One region of the Nocardia sp. NPDC047654 genome, then DNA from elsewhere that is predicted to be linked to it. Evidence: predicted binding sites of a transcription regulator. Region 1 holds the regulator's gene; the other holds the start of a gene.
The links. Region 1 encodes HspR, which represses chaperone genes until heat shock. Its sites were predicted from a motif close to ANNTGAGTNNNNNNNACTCANNT; they were not measured.

Region 1 (7,014 bases):
GACCGGCGTCTGCTCGGCGGGGACGGGCCGCGAAGCCGCGGCGCCGTCCGTCCGTGGCTCCGGTTACCGAAGGGTCAGCAACATCTACCGTTTGCCCACCGATTACCGTTTGGCCGGGTCTTACGGCACCGACGGTCGCGGCCGGAGGTAGTTCGTCTCCAGCCCGTGCCCGGCCGGAGCGGAGGCGAAGGTATGCCTATACCCACACGACCACGGCATTTTCGGGGATACTTGTCGGCGGGAGACCGCCGGTAACGGGTATGTCCCCGGGCAGAACTGAGGGAAAGGAAGCTCCACGTCGTGGATGCGCGTTCGGCTGCGCTGGTCCGCGCCAATTTTCGTTCGGTGATCGAGTCACCGAATGGACCCGAGCGGTTGGTCAGTGCGTTCTACGGACATTTGTTCGCCGAGAATCCCCGGCTGCGCGAATTGTTCCCGCCCGCCATGGAGATGCAGGCCAAGCGCATCGCCACGGCCATCCAGTACGTGCTCGATCACCTGGAGGACTGGGACCGAGCACAGAAATTCCTGGAGCAACTCGCCCGCGACCATCGCAAGTACGGCGTCGAGGCCGCGCACTACGACGTGGCGGGCCGCGCGCTGCTCGCGGCGTTCCGTGCCTACAACGGCGCGGCCTGGAACCGGAGCCTGGAAGAGGGCTGGCGCGACATCACCATCCTGATCTCCGCGTCCATGGCCATCGGCGCCAACTCCGACAAGTCGCAGCCGGTGTGGGAGGCGACCGTGGTCGGCCATCGCCGCGTGCTGGAGGACCTGGCCATCGTGCGGCTGCAATCCGACGGGCCGGTGCCCTACCAGGCCGGACAGTACGTGCCGGTCACGATCCCGCAGCGGCCCAAGATGTGGCGCTATTTCTCCCCGGCTATCCCGTCCAACCCGTACGGCGAGATCGAGTTCCACGTGCGCAAGATCCGCGGCGGCTGGGTGAGCCCCGCGATCGTCAACGAGACCAGGGTCGGCGACCGCTGGCGGATCGCGGGCCCGCTCGGCGGATTGCACGTCGACCGGGACAGCGGCCGCGACGTGCTCATGATCGGCGCGGGCACCGGCATCGCGCCGCTGCGCGCCCAGCTGATCGAGATGGGCCAGCGCGGCATCAATCCGCGCGTGCACTTCTTCATCGGGGGCCGCTATCCCTGCGATCTGTACGACGTGGAGAACATGTGGCAGCTCTCGCAGAGCAACCCGTGGCTGACCATCGTGCCGGTGTGTGAGCAGAAGAGCAATCCGTGGTGGTATCCGCATCCGCCGCAGGACGCACCGTACGGCATGCACCGGCGCCTGATCGGTAATCTAGGCGCCGTCGTCGCGAGCTTCGGCGCGTGGGCGGACCGCCAGATCCAGATCGCCGGATCGGCCCGGATGATCGCGGATACCCAGCGCGCGCTCATCGCGGTCGGCACGCCGGAGCAGAACATCAGCTGCGACCCTGTGTAACGAAGGAGGCCCCGTTGGGGGATCCGAGCATGCTCGGTAACGGTCATGAAGCGCCGGAGTGGACCTCGACCGTGGTCGGCCATCATCGGCTCCGGCACGATCTCGCGGTGATCCGCCTGATCGGCGAGTTCGTGCCGTTCGCCGCCGGGCAATCGGTCGAGGTGCGAGTTCCGCAGCACCCCGGCGTGCGCCGCAGGTTCTCCCCCGCGCTGCCGCCCTCCCTGGACGGCAAGCTGGAGTTCCACGTGCGCACGGTGCCGGGCGGCTGGTGCAGCGCCGCCATCGTCGCCGACACGCAGCCGGGCGACGAGTGGCGAATCGGCGCTCCGGCAGGCGGGTTCTGGGTCGACCCGGACGGCGACGAGGTGGTCATGATCGCAGGCGGCACGGGATTGGCGCCGATGCGCGCCCAGATCCTGGAACTGGCCCGCAAGCCTTCCCCGCCGCCGACCTACCTCTTCGTCGGCGGGCGCTCCCCCCGCGACCTGTACGCCTCGGACATGCTCTTCCTGCTGGCCGCCGAATTGCCCTGGCTCACCGTCATCCCCGTGGTGGAAAGCCTGGAGGACCCGCACTGGGTCGACGAGTGGTACGAGCAGTCCCGTGTCGACATCGGCTTCTCACCCGACGACCTGCTCTACGGCACGCTCGCCGAAGTTCTCGGCTCCCACGGCGCCTTCCGCGAGCACCAAGTGCTGGTCTGCGGCTCCCCCGCCATGGTCCAGACCACGGTCGACCGCCTCCTGGAAACCGGAACACCCCCGGAGCGCATCCAATTCGAGGGGCTCTGACTCTGACCTTTACCGCCCTCTGACGCAACCACACCAGCTCAACCCCGGGTTTCGAGCGAAGCGAGACCGAGCATGCGCCGTTCGCGGCCCGGCTCGCGTCCGAGTGGCCGCCGCGTCCGCGACGAAGGAGCAAGCGGCGGTCGCTCGGACGCGAGCCATGAAGGGGCCGCGAACGCCCAGCGCCGCAGGCGCTGGAAAATCAATTCAGTGCTGGAAAACCAATTCAGTACAGCGGGTCGTGGCGGATGTTTTTCGCCAGGGTTCCCGCTGCCATGAGGCGGAACTTGGTGGTCTGCACCATCGACGGTGAACCGACGATCTGAACATCGCGGTCGGACCAGGCGCCGAAGCTCGCGACGACCTTGCCGATCTGGCCGGTCACGCGGGGTTCCAGGCCGGGCCATGTGGTGCGCGGCTCGTCGGGTTCCGCGTACCACCACGGGTTTTCGTCGTGTTCGCTCACCGGCGTGACGGTGAGCCAGCGGTTGGCCATCGCCAGCTTGCTCAACGTCTCCAGGTCGTAGAGGTCGCACGGGTGGTGCCCGCCGACGAACAGATGCACCTTCGGATTGGTCCGCCGCATCGCCATCGACATCAGCTGGGCGCGCAGCGGCGCGATTCCGGTGCCGCAGCCGACCATCAGCATCTTGCGTTTGGCGTTGCGCGGAACGCCGAGGCCGCCGAGCGGTGAGCCCAGCAGCCACTGGTCGCCGACGACAGTCTGGCCGACGATGGCCGAGCTGACCCAGCCGCCCAGCACACTGCGGACGTGGAACTCGATCTCGCCGTTGGTGTTCGCGGGCACGGCGGGCGAGAGATAGCGCCACATGCGCGGCCGCGAGGGGATCTGCACGCTCAGGTACTGACCCGCGGCGTAGCGCATCGGCTGGTCCAGTTGCAGCCGGACGACGACGAGGTTGCGCAGCACCTCGCGGCGCTCGATCACCGTGCCGGTCCACGCCGACGGCGTGGTCTCCTTCTCCGCCGCGCCGATCATGGTGTCGGCGATGATCTTCAGGCCCTCGTCCCAGGCCCGGTCGACCTCGTCGGTCCACATCTCGGTCCCCGCGAACACCTTGACGGCGGTCTTCAGCGCGGTGGACACGGCGGCGTAGTGCGCGGGCTGCACGCCGTATTTGCGGTGATCCCTACCGAGTTGGGCCAGGAAGGGCAGTAGCTTGTCGGGCTCTTCCAACCGGTCCAGCGCGTAGGAGATCGCCTTGACCAGGCGATCGCGCTGGGAGTCCATCGCGGCGGGAAAGAAATCGCGGACGTGCGGGTAGTCGGTGAACAAGATCGCGTAGAACGATCTCGCCAGTTTCTCCGGCCCCCCATCCTCCGCAGCAACCGCCTTGAAAGTTGTTCTGATCAAAGCGACAGCGCGTGAATCCATTGATGTCACAACCCCATTTCGCACTCGTTCACGAACCTTGCCGGCGAGTGAGGTGCTGCGGGGCCACTCGACAGCAGCCGACGGAAAGGAGTGTAGGCGAGGTTTGCCAGCAACGGAATCTTTCGAAGGAACATCACGCGTGTAATTTCGTCGAAACGAGGATATTCAGCGAGACACGCCACAGAAACCGACTGCAAGACCGTAGATCTGACGAGAAATCAGTCATATGCACACTGAAAAGGTAAGTGGCACTTGGTCGATTTCGTCCCGATTGGTCTGTTCTAGCGACATCGGGGCAACATGAAGACCATCGGACGGGGACCGAACCGGGCAAACGCCACCGTTTCCGTAAACATATCTATGGTAGGAACCCACAGTTGATTCGACATCGAAATGAACTCCGCCGCACGACTTCCGTCGAACATGTTCTGGTTTACCCTCAGCAAATTATCGGCGGCAGCGGCGGTGAAACGACGACGGCCCCGGACTCGGATCGCGATGTGCGATCGAGGCCGGGGCCGTCGTCGTGCCGGTTATCGTCTGCGCTGACCGTCCTCGCGACGGTGCCGTGGCTGCCAGACGACCAGCGCGGTACTGCGTTGCGGGGCGAGGTCGGGACGGTATCCGGCCCGGGTTCGCTCCAGCTCGGCCGACAGTTCCGCGACCTGCTGCCGCAGCTCCTCCACCTGATTGGTCAGCTCGATGATGCGCTTGATGCCCGCGAGGTTGACGCCCTCGTCCTGGGACAACCGCTGCACCTCGCGCAGCAGCTCCACGTCCCGGGCCGAGTAGCGCCGACCGCCGCCCGAAGTACGTTGCGGCGTGACCAGTCCCAGACGGTCATACGTGCGCAGTGTCTGCGCGTGCATGCCGGCCAGCTGGGCCGCCACCGAGATCATGAAGAACTCGGCCCGCGACCCGCCGGACGCGTTCTTCGGTTCCGAGGACATCACGCACCTGCCCATCCCGCACGTGGATCGAAGCCACCGGCCCGCTCCGCCTCCTGGTAGCGCTCGAGCGCCTCGACGGCCTCGCGGTCCAGCTTCTGCGGGACCGCGACCTTCACCGTCACCAGCAGGTCACCCGCGCCACCGCCGCGCTTGGGCACACCGCGGCCGCGTACCCGCAGGGTGCGGCCGTCGGCGGTACCCGGAGGCACCTTGACACCGACCCGGCCGTCCAGGGTGGGCACCGAAACCGTGGTGCCGAGCACCAATTCACTGTAACTGACCGGAAGCACCAGGGTCAGGTCGTCGCCGTTGCGGCCGAAGACCTTGTCCTGGCTGACGTGGACGGTGACATAGAGGTCGCCCGAGGGCGCCCCGCGCAGTCCCGCCTCGCCTTGACCGGCCAGCCGGATCCGTTGCCCGTCACCGACTCCAGGAGGAATCCGCACCGTGATCGTGCGCGTGCGGTTCTGGATGCCGCTGCCGTGGCAGTCGACGCACGGATCGTCGATGATCGATCCGCTGCCCCGGCACTCGTCGCACGGCTCGCTGAAGCCGAACGCGCCCTGGTTGCGGCTGACGACGCCGGTCCCGTTGCAGATCGGGCAGACCCGCGGGCTGGTGCCCGGTTTCGCGCCGCTGCCGTGACACGTGGTGCACGGCGACGGGCTGGTCATCCGCAGTGGAACCGTGACACCCTGGGCCGCCTCCCGGAAACCGAGCGTCGTCTCGGTCTCCACGTCGGAGCCGCGCCGGGGGCGACTCGATGACGTCCGCGTGCCGCCGCCTCGGTTGAACAGACCGCCGAGCAGATCACCGAGGCCACCGTCGCCGGCGCCGCCGCCGCCGAAGATGTCCCCGATGTTGAACTCCTGCGAGAAGCCGCCCCCCGCAGCGGATCCGAACCCACCGCGACCGTAGCCGCCACCCGCGAAGAGCTTACGAGTGTCGTCGTACTCCTTGCGCTTGGCCGGATCCGACAGCACCGCGTGCGCCTCGCTGACGGCCTTGAACCGCTCCTCGGCTTTGTTGTCACCGGGGTTGGCGTCCGGATGCAAGTCACGCGCGAGCTTGCGATAGGCCTTCTTGATCTCGTCCTGCGAGGCGCTGGAGGAAACACCCAGCTCCTTGTAGAAGTCCTTTTCGATCCACTCCCGTTGGCTCACCGAGCATCTCCTCCTCTCGCATCATTGATCGTTCGCGCCGGCATCATCATCCGATGCCTCTTCGGTCGGCTGTTCGGTGTTTTCCGCCAGATCGGCCACGCCGTCGGTTACCCCGACGAGCGCGTGCCGAAGCACCCTATCGCCGAAGCGATAGCCTTTGCGCATCACAATGCCGATCACCGGATCGTGGCCGGAGCCCTCGTGCTGCACGGCCTCGTGCAGGGTCGGATCGAAGGGCTCACCCTCCGAACCGAACTCCTCGAGACCCTGCTTGTGCAGCGCGGTCGACAGCTTGTCGGCCACCGACTTCAGCGGACCGGAATCGAGGTCGCCGTGCGCCCGCGCGCGATCGAGATCGTCGAGCACGCCGAGCAGTTCGGTCACCACCGACGCCTTGGCGGAATCGATCGTGGCCTTGCGGTCGCGCTCGACCCGACGCCGATAGTTGGCGTACTCCGCGGTCAGCCGCTGCAGGTCGGCGGTGCGCTCGGCGAGCTCACCGCTGATGGCGTCGGCCAGCGCGTCGCCGCCGTTGCCGTTCTCCGCACCGTTGCCCGCCTCCGGGGCCTGCGCGGCCGCGGCGCCGTTGTCCGCGGCCGGCTGCCTGATCTCACCGGTCTCCGGATCGATCTTCCGGTTGTCGACGAAGGTGATCGGCTCCTTCTCAGAGTTGCCCTCGGTCACTTCTTCTCCGTGTCGACCGGCTCGTCCACGACCTCGGCATCCACGACCTGGTCATCGTCCTGCGCGCTGCTCGACGCGCCGTTGCCCTGCGCCGCGGCGTCCGCGGCGGAGGCCTCGTAGATGGCCTGGCCGAGGGCCTGCGACTCGGTCGCCAGCTTCTCGACGGCCGCCTTGACCGCCGCGATGTCGGTGCCCTTGAGGGCCTCGTTCGCCTCGGCGATGGCCGCCTCGACCTTGGACTTGACGTCCGCGGGGACCTTGTCCTCGTTCTCCTTGATGAACTTCTCGGTCTGGTGCACCAGCGACTCGGCCTGGTTGCGGGTCTCGGCCTCCTCGCGGCGGGCCTTGTCCTCGGCAGCGTGCGCCTCGGCGTCCTTCACCATCCGGTCGATCTCCTCCTTGGACAAGCCGGAGCCGTCCTGGATCTTGATCGTGTTCTCCTTGCCGGTGCCCTTGTCCTTCGCGGTGACGTGCACGATGCCGTTGGCATCGATGTCGAAGGTGACCTCGATCTGCGGCACGCCGCGCGGGGCGGGCGGGATGCCGGTCAACTCGAAGGAGCCGAGCAGCTTGTT
Region 2 (7,014 bases), 310 kb from region 1:
CAGACCGTCCTTGTAGTTCGCGCTCGAGTAGTGCACCTTGATCGTCACGTCGCCCGGCCCGAGAAAATCCTCGTTGACCTGCTGCCGGGTCAGGACGATCCCGCTGTCCGTCTCGTGTGCCACCATCGCCCAGAACTCCATGCGCACGAGCATACGAGGGTCCGGACGGGTTCGGCAGCTACTGCGGCAGGAGTTCGAGCCGGACGCCGAGCAGACGAACCGGGCGGTCGAGGTCGAACCGTTCGATGATGCGCAGCGCGGTCTCGGCGATCCGCGCGACGTCGATGGTCGGCTCGGGCAGTTTCTCCTGCTTGCTGCGGGTGTAGAAGGTGTTGGTGCGCACCGTCACGGAAACCCGGGTGCCGATCCGGCCCGCCGCGGCCATCTCCTCGGCGACCTCGGTGGCCAGCCGCGCCACTTGCGCGCGGATCTCGCCGGGATCGGTCAGGTCGTGCGGGAACGTCTCGGACTTGCTGCGGCCCACGGGTATTCGCGGTTCGGTGGTGACGTCCGTATCGCCTTTGCCGTGGCCGAGCACCCAGAGATACGGCCCGGTGTTCGGCCCGAACTCCGCGGCGAGACGATGCCGGTCGGCGGCCATCAGGTCGCCGACGGTTCGGATGCCCAGCTCGGCCAGACGTGCGGCGATGCGCGTGCCGATACCCCACAGCGCATCTGTCGGACGATGGGCCATCACTTCGGTCCAGTTCTCGGCGGTGAGCCGGAAGACGCCCGCCGCCGTGCCCGCACCGGCGTCGGGCTCGGCCGACGACTTGCCCGCCGACTTGGCGAACCCGGTCGCGAGCTTGGCGGTGAGTTTGTTGTCACCGATGCCGATCGAGCAGGTCAGCTCGAGGCCGGCGATGGCGCCGCGCACCCGCTGCGCGAGGGCCTCCGGGTCGTCGGTGTCGGCGGCGAGGAACGCCTCGTCCCAGCCCCAGACCTCGACCCGTCCCGGAAACGTCCGCAGCAGCGCCATGACCTCGTCCGAGGCGTCCTCGTAGGCGGTCATGTCGAGCGGAACGAACACGCCCTCGGGGCACTTGCGCTGGGCGCTGCGCAGCGGCATCCCGGCCCGCACGCCGAACGCGCGCGCCGGATAGGACGCGCAGGTCACCACCTTGCGCGGTTCGGTGGGATCGCCGTGGCCGCCGACGATGACCGGCAGTCCCCGCAGTTCCGGGTGGCGGCGGAACTCCACCGCCGCCTGGAACTGGTCGAGATCGATGTGCAACAGCCATCTGGCCACACCCCGTTCTTACCCCAGTGGTGCGACATCGCGCATTGCGCGTTCCGCAGAACAGAACTAAATTCTGGTTATGAAGATTCGAGATCGGTTGCTGTTGGCGGCCGAGCGCCAGTTCGCCGAGCACGGGGCGCTCGACGCGACGCTGACGCAGATCCGCGCCGCGGCGGGCGCCAGCGTCGGCGCGCTCTATCACCACTTCCCGGACAAGGCCGACCTGTACCGGCAGGTGTGGGCCAACGCGCTCGCGGACTACCAGGAGCATTTCTGGGCAGTCGTCGGCGACAGCACCGACGCGCGCGCGGGCGTCACCGAGGGCGTGCGCGAGCACCTGCGGTGGGTCGGCGAAAATCAATACCGCGCAACCGTGCTCACCTCCGCGCGTCCACCAGGGGTGCGCGAGAGCGAGAGCAATCGCCGCTTCCTTTCCGACGTGACGCGGTGGTGGCGCACGCATGCCGGATACGGGGCGGTGCGTGATCTTCCGATCGATCTGGTCTACGCGCTGTGGCTGGGACCGGCGCAGGAATACACGCGACAGTGGCTGGGCGGCGAAATGCGCGTCGGCCCGGCCGAAGTCGCGGGCGAACTCGCCGACGCCGCCTGGCTCGCCCTCGCCGCCGATCGCACCCGAGCCGCAGCGGAGGTCTCCCGATGACGACAACCATCGCCCTCGACCTGGACAGCGCCGAGAAGATACTGGCCGCGCAGCCCTTCGCCATGCTGGTGGGCACCCAGATCACCGCGTTCGGCGACGGCGCGGCCACCCTGGTCGTCCCCCTCCGCCGCGAATTGACCCAGCAATTCGGTTACGTGCACGGCGGCGTGCTCGCCTACGCCGCCGACAACGCCCTCACCTTCGCCGCCGGTACGGTGCTCGGCGCGAATGTGCTCACCGGCGGTGTCACCATCACCTACCTCCGCCCCGCCGCGGGCGAGCGTTTGCGCGTCGAGGCAGCTGTCACCGGCGCGACGCGCCGCCAAGCGGTCGCCCACTGCGAGATCTACACGGAAAGCTCGGGCCGCGAACCCGTTCTGTGTGCGGTGGCCCAGGGCACCACCCGGCTCGCGGAAGCCGATCCGACCGGTGCGAATACCGGCGGCTGACCAACGGTCCGTCCGCCCGCTCGGCAGCATGCGAACGGCCGGGCACGGAGTTTCCGTGCCCGGCCGTTCCAGCCCAGGTCAGGCAGTAGCCGCGAAGGCAGGCCCCAACGCGGGTTCGGCCACCGGTTCGATGGCGTAGGCGAGGATGTCGGCCACGTCGGCGACGGGGCGGACATCCAGCGCGGCCAGCACTTCCGCCGGGACGTCGTCCAGATCCGGCTCGTTACGCGCCGGGATGAACACCGTCTTCAATCCGGCCCGCTGGGCGGCGAGCAGCTTCTGCTTCACGCCGCCGATCGGCAGCACCCGTCCGTTCAGCGTGACCTCACCGGTCATGCCGACGTCCGATCGCACCTGCCGTCCCAGCGCCAGCGACACCAGGGCGGTGACCATCGTGACGCCCGCGGACGGGCCGTCCTTGGGCACCGCGCCGGCCGGGAAGTGGATGTGGATGTTGCGATCCAGCACCGTCGGCTCGATGCCGATCTCCTCCAGGTGCGAGCGCACGTAGGTCAGCGCGATCTGCGCGGACTCCTTCATGACGTCACCGAGCTGGCCGGTGAGGGTCAGCGAGCGCTCACCCTCGGCGGCGTTCGCCTCGATGTAGAGGACGTCGCCGCCTGCGCCGGTCACGGCGAGACCGGTGGCCACGCCGGGGACGGCCGTGCGTTCGACCGAATCGGGGGTGAAGCGCGGGCGACCCAGGTAGTCCTTCAAGTCGGCAAGACCGATCGTCAAGGTGTCGGTATCCACCTCGTAGCCCAGGTCCGGGTCGTACCCCGCCGCCGCGGGGACGGCTACGCGCTCGGACAACCGGGTGGCCGCCTTGCGCAGCGCCTTGGCGATCAGTCGTTCCATCTGCCGAACGCCCGCCTCCCTGGTGTAGTTGGCGGCGATCTCGCGCAGCGCCTCCTCGCTGATCGTCACCTCCTCGGCGGTCAGCGCGTTGCGCTCCAGTTGCCGCGGCACCAGGAAGTCGCGCGCGATGGCCACCTTGTCGTCCTCGGTGTAGCCGTCGACGGTGATCAGTTCCATCCGGTCCAGCAGCGGGCCGGGGATTGTCTCCATCACGTTCGCGGTCGCGATGAACAGCACGTCGGATAGGTCGAGGTCCAGATCCAGGTAGTGGTCGCGGAAGGTGTGGTTCTGCGCCGGGTCCAGCACCTCGAGCAGGGCGGCCGCCGGGTCGCCGCGGAAGTCCGAGCCGACCTTGTCGATCTCGTCCAACAGGACGACCGGGTTCATCGATCCGGCTTCCTTCATGGCGCGGACGATGCGGCCGGGCAGCGCGCCGACGTAGGTACGGCGGTGCCCACGGATCTCGGCTTCGTCGCGCACGCCGCCCAGGGCCACGCGGACGAACTTTCGGCCGAGGGCGCGCGCGACGGACTCACCCAGCGAGGTTTTGCCGACGCCGGGCGGACCGACCAGCACCAGCACCGCGCCGGACCCGCGTCCGCCGACGACCTCCAGGCCGCGGGCGGCGCGGCGAGCGCGGACGGCCAGGTACTCGACCATGCGGTCCTTGACCTCGTCCAAGCCGTGGTGGTCGGCGTCCAGGACCGCGCGGGCGGCCGAGACGTCGGTGCTGTCGGTGGTCTTCACCGTCCACGGCAGCTCCAGCACGGTGTCCAGCCAGGTCCGGATCCAGCCCGATTCCGGGCTCTGATCGCTGGCGCGCTCCAGTCTGCCGACTTCGCGCAGCGCCGCCTCGCGGACGCTGCCGGGCAGATCGGTCTGCTCGACGCGGGTGCGGTAGTCGTCCGCGCCGTCCGGCTCGTCCTCGCCGAGTTCCTTGCGGATGGCGTTGAGTTGCTGGCGCAGTAGGAATTCGCGCTGGCTCTTCTCCATCCCCTCGCGAACGTCTTCGCTGATCTTCTCGCTGATCTCGGCCTCGGCGATGTGCGCTTTGGTCCACTCGATCAGTGTGGTGAGCCGTTCCACCACGTCGGGGGTCTCGAGCAGTTCCCGCTTCTGCTCGGCGGTCAGGTACGGGGCGTAGCCCGCGGTGTCGGCGATGGCCGACGGGTCGGTCAGCTGATTGACCGCGTCGATGATCTGCCAGGCCTCGCGGCGTTGCAGCACCGAGACGACCAGCTTCTTGTACTCCGCGGCCAGTTCCTCGGCGCGGCCGTCGGGGGTGGACGTCTCGACCGGCTCGGCCTCGACCCACAACGCGGCGCCCGGGCCGGTGACCCCGTGCCCGATCTTGGCGCGCCGTTCGGCCTTGAGGACGGCCGCCGGGGCTCCGCCGCGCATACGGCCGACCTGTTCGATGGTGGCGACCACACCGTAGGTGGCGTAGCCCTCGTTCAACCGCGGCGCGAGCAGCACGGCTTCGGTCTTGGCGGCCCGTGCGGCATCGATCGCGGCCTGCGCCGATTCGTCCAGTTCGATGGGCACGACCATGCCCGGCAGCACGATCGGATCGGTCAGGAACAGCACCGGCAGGTTCTGTGGTGTAGTCACGTCTTCGACCCTTCCAAAAGTTGAGCGATGCCTACTCAACCCCGGGGTGTCCGGGTTTGTTCCGCCCCGACCGGTCCGTTCGCTGACGGCGAAGTCCCGCTTCGCGTTGACACCCCCTCCAAGGCAATGAGAACGTGGGGACCTTGGTATCTCATACCGGCGGTACCGCCGGATCGGCTTAGGGAGTCCCATCGATGTCGTCGCTCGCCGCTGGCGTGTTCATCGACTGGGAGAGCTTGACCGGGCAGTCGAAGTTCGTGGTCGACCTGATCACGTTTCCGATCTTCAGCGCGCTGGCGGGCTGGCTGACCAACTGGACCGGCGTGCTGATGCTGTTCTGGCCGATCCGGTTTCGCGGCGTTCGAATTCCCGGCCTGCACGTGCTCTACCCATACTTCCCGCGGCGGGTCCAGGTGCTGCCGACCTTTTCCGGCGACGGCCGCCGCCTCGGCTTCCAAGGCTTCATCCCGGCACGCGCGGAGAAGATGGCCAGCATCTGTGTGGACAAGGCGCTGATGCGGATCGGCAGTCCGAAGGACTTCATCCACGAACTCGATCTCGACGGTATCGCCGACTACATCGCGGTGCTGGCGCGGGAGCAGGTGCGACCGCTGGTGGACGAGCTGATGTACCGGGACAACCCGGACCTGTGGCGCACCGTGCCGCGCGCCGCCAAGCAGCTGATCTACCAGCGGGTGGATCGCGAACTGCCCGCCCTGTCACGTCGCGCGTTCGCCTCGCTCGGCGACAACGTCGACCAGCTGATCGGCATCAAGGGCTTCGTGATCCGTTACCTGGAGGACAACCCGACCATCCTGAAGGACCTCACCACCACCATCGCGGCGCCCGAGCTGCGGTTCATGGTCCGTGTCGGCTTGCTCGGCGCGCCCTTCGGCGTGCTGCTGGCGCTGTACATGCATGTGCACCAGGACATCCCGGTGCTGGGCTGGGTGCCGGGCTGGGTGATCGTACTGCTCGCCTCGGCGGCGATCGGTGTGATCGTGAACGTCATCGCGGTGAAGATGGTCTTCGAGCCGGGCGACCCGCAACCGAGGTACAAGTACCTGTGGAAGCAAGCGCTGCTGGCGAAACGGCAGCCGCAGGCGGCCACCGATCTGGCGCACATCCTGGCCTACCAGGTGCTGACGTTGCCCAACTTGTCCAAGGAACTGCTGGAGGGCCCGAACGGGGACAAGACCAGGCAGCTGCTGGAGCGCTTGATCGCCGACGAGATCAATCGTCAGCTCGGCCCGACCACCACCCTCGTGCGGGCCGCCCTGGGACGCCGGCAGTTCGACAACCTCACGGTGGGCGCGGCGGGCGCGGCGGTCGGCTTGGCCCCGACCCTGGTCGAGGACGAGGAGTTCAACCGGGAGCAGGCCAAGACCATCGATGAATTCGCGGCGCGCAAGTTGCGGCGGCTCACGCCGGGGGAGTTCATGGAGATGTTCTACGCGTCCGTGGAACAGGACGCGTGGCTGTTGTATCTGCACGGCGCGGTCCTCGGGCTCGTGGTGGGAGCCGCCCACCTGCTGATTTTCGGCTGGTAGCGGGCCCGCGCCGACCAATATAAAACAAGCATGCTTGCCTTTTTTTAGTCTCGCTGCGATGCTGGACCCGGCGGCGCACGAGGCGGTGCGCCCGGTAGCGGCAGGGGAACTGATGGCTGACCTAGCGGCGTTGCTCGGCGACTTCGCCGACGAATGCGCGGACCTCGAACGACTCGTCGGCCCATTGGCGCCCGAGGAGTGGGCGCGCGCCACACCCGCGCCCGGTTGGACCATCGCCCATCAGATCGGCCATCTGGCCTGGACCGACGAGATCGCGACGATCGCCACCGCGGATGCCGCGCGCTTCGGGGAGTTGCTGACCGAAGCGGGGCCCCGTGCGCTCACGTTCGTCGACGAGGCCGCCGAGAAAGCCGCGACCGAACCGCCCGCCGATCTGCTGGATCGATGGCGGCGTGGACGCGCCTCGCTCATCGCCGCGCTGCGCGCCGCGCCCGCGGGCGTCAAGTTGCCGTGGTTCGGTCCGCCGATGAGCGCCGCGTCGATGATCAGCGCCCGCATCATGGAGACCTGGGCGCACGGGCAGGATGTGGCCGATGCCCTCGGCGTACACCGCACGCCGACGGCGCGGCTGCGCACCGTGGCCCATATCGGCGTGCGCACCAGGAACTTCGCCTACACCGT

Region 2: a site for HspR is predicted at 4,841-4,863, ahead of lon (endopeptidase La). Genes of this name have one in related genera too.

Annotation. Positions count from the first base shown of each region.
Region 1 covers NZ_JBIDDF010000002.1:722,394-729,407, reverse strand. Annotated here, with positions in the region: gene ACGF7Y_RS11720 (LLM class flavin-dependent oxidoreductase) at 1-2, shown strand, start outside; gene ACGF7Y_RS11715 (FAD-binding oxidoreductase) at 301-1,458, shown strand; gene ACGF7Y_RS11710 (FAD-binding oxidoreductase) at 1,488-2,249, shown strand; gene ACGF7Y_RS11705 (globin domain-containing protein) at 2,473-3,642, opposite strand; gene ACGF7Y_RS11700 (heat shock protein transcriptional repressor HspR) at 4,176-4,592, opposite strand; gene dnaJ (molecular chaperone DnaJ) at 4,592-5,755, opposite strand; gene grpE (nucleotide exchange factor GrpE) at 5,777-6,439, opposite strand; gene dnaK (molecular chaperone DnaK) at 6,436-7,014, opposite strand, start outside.
Region 2 covers NZ_JBIDDF010000002.1:415,793-422,806, reverse strand. Annotated here, with positions in the region: gene ACGF7Y_RS10340 (oxidoreductase) at 1-141, opposite strand, end outside; gene ACGF7Y_RS10335 (DNA polymerase IV) at 179-1,249, opposite strand; gene ACGF7Y_RS10330 (TetR/AcrR family transcriptional regulator) at 1,320-1,904, shown strand; gene ACGF7Y_RS10325 (PaaI family thioesterase) at 1,901-2,353, shown strand; gene lon (endopeptidase La) at 2,432-4,762, opposite strand; gene ACGF7Y_RS10315 (hypothetical protein) at 5,017-6,372, shown strand; gene ACGF7Y_RS10310 (TIGR03084 family metal-binding protein) at 6,485-7,014, shown strand, end outside.